One region of the Arthrobacter sp. ERGS1:01 genome, then DNA from elsewhere that is predicted to be linked to it. Evidence: riboswitches for the same ligand, from Rfam matches in the RefSeq annotation. Region 1 holds a riboswitch; the other holds the start of a gene.

Region 1 (3,202 bases):
GACCATGACGGCCATCCTGCTGATCGTGCTGGGCCTGCTGGGCCTTGTGCGCGCCTTCACCTTTGGCCGCGGCGTGCTGACCCAGCTGGGCTGATGCGCTTGGGGAGGCACAAGGTTGGGGGTGCGGGTGGGGACTAAGCTCTAAGGCATGACTGTTTTGGTGTTTATTGATCCCGCGCGCCCGGATGGGCGCATCGCCGACGCCGACGCCCCCGTGCTGTTGGCCACCGATCAGGGCGTCACCCGCGGCGACGGCATCTTTGAATCCCTGCTGGCCGTCAACGGCGCACCCCGCAAGGTCCAGGCGCACCTTGACCGGCTCGCCACCTCCGCGCGCACCATGAGCCTGGACCTCCCCGCGGACGACGCCTGGCTCCGCGCCATCGCGACGGCCGTGGCCACCTTTGAAACCGCCTCGCCGCAGCAACCGGACGAGCACGGCAACACCAACGTCATCTTGAAACTGATCGTCACGCGCGGTCCCGAGGGTGCCAACTCCCCCACCGCGTGGGTGCAGGCGTCGCCCGTGCCGGCGCTGCTGGCCGAGCAACGCGCCAAGGGCCTTGATGTGATCCTGCTGGACCGCGGCTACGACAGCACCGTCGCCGCCCGGGCGCCGTGGCTCCTGCTGGGCGCCAAGACGCTCTCCTACGCCGTCAACATGGCCGCCCTCCGGCACGCCCACGAGCAGGGCGCCGACGACGTCATCTTCACCAGCAGCGACGGCCACGTGCTGGAGGGGCCGACGTCGTCAGTCCTGTTGGCGCACATCAAGGACGACGACGGCACGCCCGTCAAGCGCCTCATCACGCCGAACCTGGACAGCGGGATCCTGCCCGGCACCACGCAGGGCGCGTTGTTTGCCGCAGCCAGGGACGCCGGCTGGGAGCTGGGCTACGGACCGCTGCTGCCGGCGGATCTGCTCGACGCCGACGCCGTATGGCTTATTTCGAGCATCCGGCTGCTGGCGCCCGTCACTACGATCGACGGCGCCGAAATCGGCACGGCCGGTGTCAGGGCCGCCCTGACCGCCGAGCTGGCGGCCCTGCTGGCCCAAACCCACTAGGCGTCGAAGGCCCGCTACGAGACGGCCGCGCTCCGGCGCTGCGCGGAGTGGGCGGGTGTCACGGGCGGCACCAGGGGGTGGAGCTTGTTGCCGAGCAGGATCAGCACCGTGCTGGTGGCAATGAACGCGACCGCAATGAGCACGCAGGTCACCGCGACTGAGCCGTAGCCGCCGTTGGCCGGGTTCAGGAACGGGTACGCGTACCAGTTGATGGCCGCGCCGCGGATCAGCGAGTAGGCAAGGTACGCCAGGGGGAAGACCACGGCGACGCCGAGCCGGCTCAGCGGGATCCTCAGGCGCGGGGACTGGACCAGCCAGTCCAGCACCACGGCAATGGGCATCACGTAGTGCATCCACGTGTTGATCCACGGCAGCAGCGAGCCGAGGTCGACGTTGCGCAGCAGGGCGCTGAAGACGATCCCCACCAGGGCCATGCAGACCACCGACACGCAGCGCAGCACCTGCCACAGCGGGCCCAGTTCCTTCCCGCGCCAGATCAGCACGGCCTCCACCATGAGCACTACGGCGGCCAGCAAATTCCCCAGGTTCGTGAAGTAGCTGAAGAAGTTCACCACCGGGAAACCATTTGAAATGTGGATGCTTAGCTGGGTGCCCATGGCGATCAGGGTGACGGCACCGAGCAGGAATCGCAGGGCGGCAAGGGTGCGGCGTGTTGTCATGGCAACATCCTGCCATTGCGAGTACCCGAAATGCGTATTTGAAATGTAAATGCAGCCTGTCATGTTGCGCCACATTCTCCGTCATGGTTGCCCGCCGGGCGCTGGGGATGTGTTATTTTTCAAGTGAGTAACGAGTTCCAGCGCCAAGCCCTGACTTGCTGGACGGCAACCCTCTTTTCGGCGGGGTGCCTCAGGTGACTACTCGGCAAACCCGGCGACCAGCGGCCGCGGCTTGCAAGCGAGACATGCGCCTCTTTTGCTCCCTCCGTGTTGGCTGCGGAGGGCACGGAACGAGCACCCGCTTGCAGGGCCGTCCGCCTGCACTTGAGGAGTACACATGTCCGCAGAAGATTCCCCCTGGCCTACCGGCTCATCACCGGCCCCGACGACCGCTCCTTTTGTGAACGGATCTCCGCCGCCCTCGCCGAGGGCTATGTGCTGCACGGCAACCCGGCCGTCACGTTCAACGGCACCTCGGTGATCTGCGCGCAGGCCGTGATCCTCCCGGCAGCCGTGGCCACCTCCGACGCCGCCGTCGCCGACGCCGTGGACGCGCTGGATGCCGATCTTGAGTTCGACGGCGAGGGAATCGCGTGAGCTACGCCGGGGACCTCGCCCCCGAAACCGCCTGGGAAAAACTCGCCAACGGCGCCGTGCTGGTGGACGTGCGCACCGAGGGCGAATGGGCGCACATCGGCGTCCCGGACGTATCCGCATTGGGCACGGAGCCGGTCTTCATCCAGTGGAACCTCGCCTCCGGCGCCCCGAACCCGGCGTTCCTTGAGGAATTGGCCGCCGCCGTTCCGGCCGAAAAACCATTGGTGGTGCTGTGCCGCTCCGGCGCCCGGTCCATCGCGGCGGCCGAGGCCGCCACGGCCGCCGGCTACACGGCGTTCAACGTCCTTGAGGGTTTTGAGGGCGTCCCGGACTCCTACGGCGACCGCGTGGTCAACGGCTGGAAGAACCGCAAGCTGCCCTGGAAATAACGCCCGCCGGCGCCCCCTCCACACCACCATCAGCGAAAGCTAAGGAAACACAAGCACTTGAGCAACTTTAATGAGCACGCCGCCAGCTGGGCCGAGGACACCCAGGCCGTCCGGGGCGGGCTGGACCGCAGCAACTTCCAGGAGACCTCCGAGGCCCTGTTCCTGAACTCCGGCTTCGTCTACGAATCCGCCGAGGCCGCCGAGCAGGCCTTCACGGGCGAGGTGGACCGCTTCGTCTACTCCCGCTATGGCAACCCCACGGTGGCCACGTTCCAGGAGCGGCTGCGCCTGCTCGAGGGCACCGAAGCCTGCTTCGCAACGGCGTCGGGCATGTCCGCCGTCTTCACTGCCCTCGGCGCGCTGCTGGCCGCCGGGGACCGCGTGGTGGCGTCCCGGTCGCTGTTCGGCTCCTGCTTCGTGATCCTGAACGAACTGCTCCCCCGCTGGGGCGTGGAGACCGTGTTCGTGGA
Region 2 (3,202 bases), 1.0 Mb from region 1:
ACAGGCGCACCAGGCCCGGGCGGACACCTGCTGCGAGCTGCTCCTCCGGGGACAGCTGGGCGTGCGTGGTGGATGCCGGGTGGATCACCAGCGAGCGGACGTCGCCGATGTTGGCAACGTGCGAGTGCAGTTCCAGGCCGTCCACGAAGCGCTTGCCGGCCTCGGCACCGCCCTTGATGTCGAAGGCGATGACGGCGCCGGTGCCCTTGGGGCCGTACTTGCGGCCGCGCTCAAACCACGGGCTGGACGGGATCCCGGCGTAGGCCACGGCCTCGACGTTCTCGTTTTCCTCCAGCCAGGTGGCGACGGCGACGGCGTTGCTGACGTGGCGGTCCACGCGCAGGCTCAGCGTCTCGATGCCCTGGGCGATCAGGAACGCGTTGAAGGGGGCGACGGCGGAGCCGAGGTCACGCAGGAGCTGAACGCGGGCCTTGAGGATGTAGGCGAGGTTGGCGCCCAGCGCGCTGCCGACGCCAAGGTCACGGGCGTAGACCAGGCCGTTGTAAGTCACGTCGGGGGTGTTGAAGCCGGGGAACTTCTCCGGATCGGCCGCGAAGTCGAACTTGCCGCCGTCGACGATCACGCCGGCAATCGCGCTGCCGTGGCCGCCCAGGTACTTGGTGGCGGAGTGGATGACGATGTCCGCGCCCCATTCCAGCGGGCGGATCAGGTACGGGGTGGCCAGGGTGTTGTCCACGAGCAGCGGCACGCCGGCCTCGTGGGCGATCGCGCTGATGTTTTCCAGGTCCAGCACGTCCTGGCGCGGGTTGGAGACCACTTCGCCGAAGAATGCCTTGGTGTTGGGGCGGACGGCGGCGCGCCATTCGTCCAGGTTGTCGGGGTCGGCGACGAACGTGACCTCGATGCCCAGACGCTTGAGGCTGTGCGCCAGCAGGTTGTAGGTGCCGCCGTAGATGCTGGGGCTGGAGACGATGTGGTCCCCGGCCTGGGCCAGGTTCAGGATGGCGAACGTGGTGGCGGCCTGGCCGGAGGACAGCAGCAGGGCGGCCACACCGCCTTCGAGGCTGGCGATCCGCTGTTCCACGGCGTCCTGCGTGGGGTTGCCGATGCGGGTGTAGATGGGTTCCAGCTCGGCCAGGGCGAAGCGTGCGGCGGCGCTTTCGGCCGACGGGAACACGAAGGATGAGGTCTGGTAGATCGGCAGGGCCCGCGCACCGGTGGCGGCATCGGGCTCCTGGCCTACATGGATCTGGCGGGTTTCAAAGGACCAGGCATTGTTCATGGGAAGATTCCTTCACACTAGAGGCCGGCAATGACAAGGCCCACCATGCGTCGGTCATCGACGGGTGGGCCTGCTGTCGCTGCGGCCCGCGCTTGCACTGCGGCCGGACGGCCCAGTGCCAGGTCTTCACCCGGGGCACCCCACCGCGGTGGAGGGTTGCCGGTCAGCGAGCCGGGGCTTGTCGCTGACACTCATGACCTGTTTCCAGTGTGGGAGATACCCCGCCGCCCGTGCAAGATTGTGACGGCTTTATGACTTCTGCCGAAGAAGTGCTTGAAAATGCAGTCCAAGAGGGGAAAATGTCGAACTTCCAGCCGAAGATGCGCCATTTCCCCCTCGATAGACGCCTAGCCCTTCTTTCCCAGTCCCGCGCGGCGCAGCGCCTCGGCCATGGCCGTGTTGGCCGGTGCGGGTGCCGCCTGCGGAGTTCGCGACTGTCCGCCTGCCGGTCGGGCTTGTCGAGACCGGTCTTGTCGAGACCGGTCTTGTCCGGGTCGCCGGCCTTCGCGCGGCTCCTCCACGGGCTTCCCCGGCTTGCGTCCCGGGGCTCGGGAGCCGGCGTCGTTCCCGGGGCTTGCGGCCTCGTCATCCAGGCGCAGGGTGAGGGAGATGCGCTTGCGCTCGGGCTCCACCTCCAGGACCTTCACGCGCACCACCTGGCCGGACTTGACCACGGAGTGCGGGTCGGAGACGAAGTTGTTGCTCATGGCTGAGACGTGGACCAGACCGTCCTGGTGCACGCCGATGTCCACGAACGCGCCAAAGGCGGCCACGTTGGAGACGGTGCCCTCCAGGATCATGCCGGGGCGCAGGTCGGTGATTTTCTCGATGCCGTCGGTGAATGACGCCGTTTCGAAGCGGGGGCGCGGGTCCCGGCCGGGCTTTTGCAGCTCGGCCACGATGTCCTTGACGGTGGGCAGGCCGAATGAGCCGTCCACGAAGTCGGCCGGGTTCAGGCCGGCCACGGCGCCCACGCCGCCGGAGATTTCGGCCGGCGCGGCCCCCGCGGCGGCGAGGATCTTCCGGGCCACCCCGTACGCCTCGGGGTGGACACTGGAGGCATCCAGCGGCTCCGCTCCCCCGGTGATGCGCAGGAAGCCGGCGCATTGCTCGTACGCCTTGGGACCCAGTCGGGCCACCTTGAGCAGTTCGCGGCGCTTGCCGAACGGGCCGTGTTCGTTGCGGTGCGCCACGATGTTTTCGCTCAGCAACGGCCCGACGCCGGCCACCCTGGCCAGCAGCGCCGGCGACGCAGTGTTCAGGTCCACGCCCACGGCGTTCACGCAGTCCTCGACGACGGCGTCAAGGGAGCGTTCCAGCTTGGCCGGGGTGAGGTCGTGCTGGTACTGGCCCACGCCGATCGACTTCGGATCGATCTTGACGAGTTCTGCGAGCGGGTCCTGGAGGCGGCGGGCAATGGAGACGGCGCCGCGCAGCGAAACGTCCATGCCGGGCAGTTCGGCACCGGCAAGCGCCGACGCCGAGTAGACGGAGGCGCCCGCCTCGGAGACCACCAACTTGGCCACCGGCACGGACGGATCGAGGCGCTTGAGCTCGGCCAGGAGTTCGGCGGCCAGTTTGTCGGTCTCCCGGCTGGCCGTGCCGTTGCCGATGGCCACGAGCTCCACCTTGTGCCTGCGGGCCAGTTCCACGAGCGTGGCCAGGGATTCATTCCAGCGGCGGGCGGGGGCGTGCGGGTAGATGGTGTCGGTGGCGGTGACCTGTCCGGTACCGTCCACCACGGCCACCTTCACGCCCGTGCGCAGGCCCGGGTCAAGGCCCAGTGTGGCCCGGTTTCCGGCGGGTGCTGCCAGCAGCACGTCGCGCAGGTTGGCGGCAAAGACGCGCACGGATTCCTCCTCGGCGGCCTGGAACAGGCGCACGCGCAGGTCCACGGACAGCCGGGTCAGGATGCGGGTGCGCCAGGCCAGCCGGGCACCGGTCATGAGCCAGGTGTCG

What was found. A riboswitch is a leader RNA that binds a small molecule or an ion and turns the genes downstream of it on or off. The one in region 1 is predicted to bind S-adenosylmethionine.
Region 2: another riboswitch for S-adenosylmethionine. It lies ahead of AL755_RS06790 (bifunctional o-acetylhomoserine/o-acetylserine sulfhydrylase); the one in region 1 lies ahead of AL755_RS20625 (DUF1737 domain-containing protein).

The regions. Positions count from the first base shown of each region.
Region 1 covers NZ_CP012479.1:3,682,566-3,685,767, forward strand. The annotation lists gene AL755_RS20610 (HdeD family acid-resistance protein) at 1-94, shown strand, start outside; gene AL755_RS20615 (aminodeoxychorismate lyase) at 149-1,066, shown strand; gene AL755_RS20620 (Pr6Pr family membrane protein) at 1,081-1,746, opposite strand; SAM riboswitch class IV at 1,873-1,993, shown strand; gene AL755_RS20625 (DUF1737 domain-containing protein) at 2,071-2,343, shown strand; gene AL755_RS20630 (rhodanese-like domain-containing protein) at 2,340-2,732, shown strand; gene AL755_RS20635 (O-succinylhomoserine sulfhydrylase) at 2,790-3,202, shown strand, end outside.
Region 2 covers NZ_CP012479.1:656,479-659,680, reverse strand. The annotation lists gene AL755_RS06790 (bifunctional o-acetylhomoserine/o-acetylserine sulfhydrylase) at 1-1,243, opposite strand, end outside; SAM riboswitch class IV at 1,327-1,442, opposite strand; gene AL755_RS06785 (Tex family protein) at 1,591-3,202, opposite strand, start outside.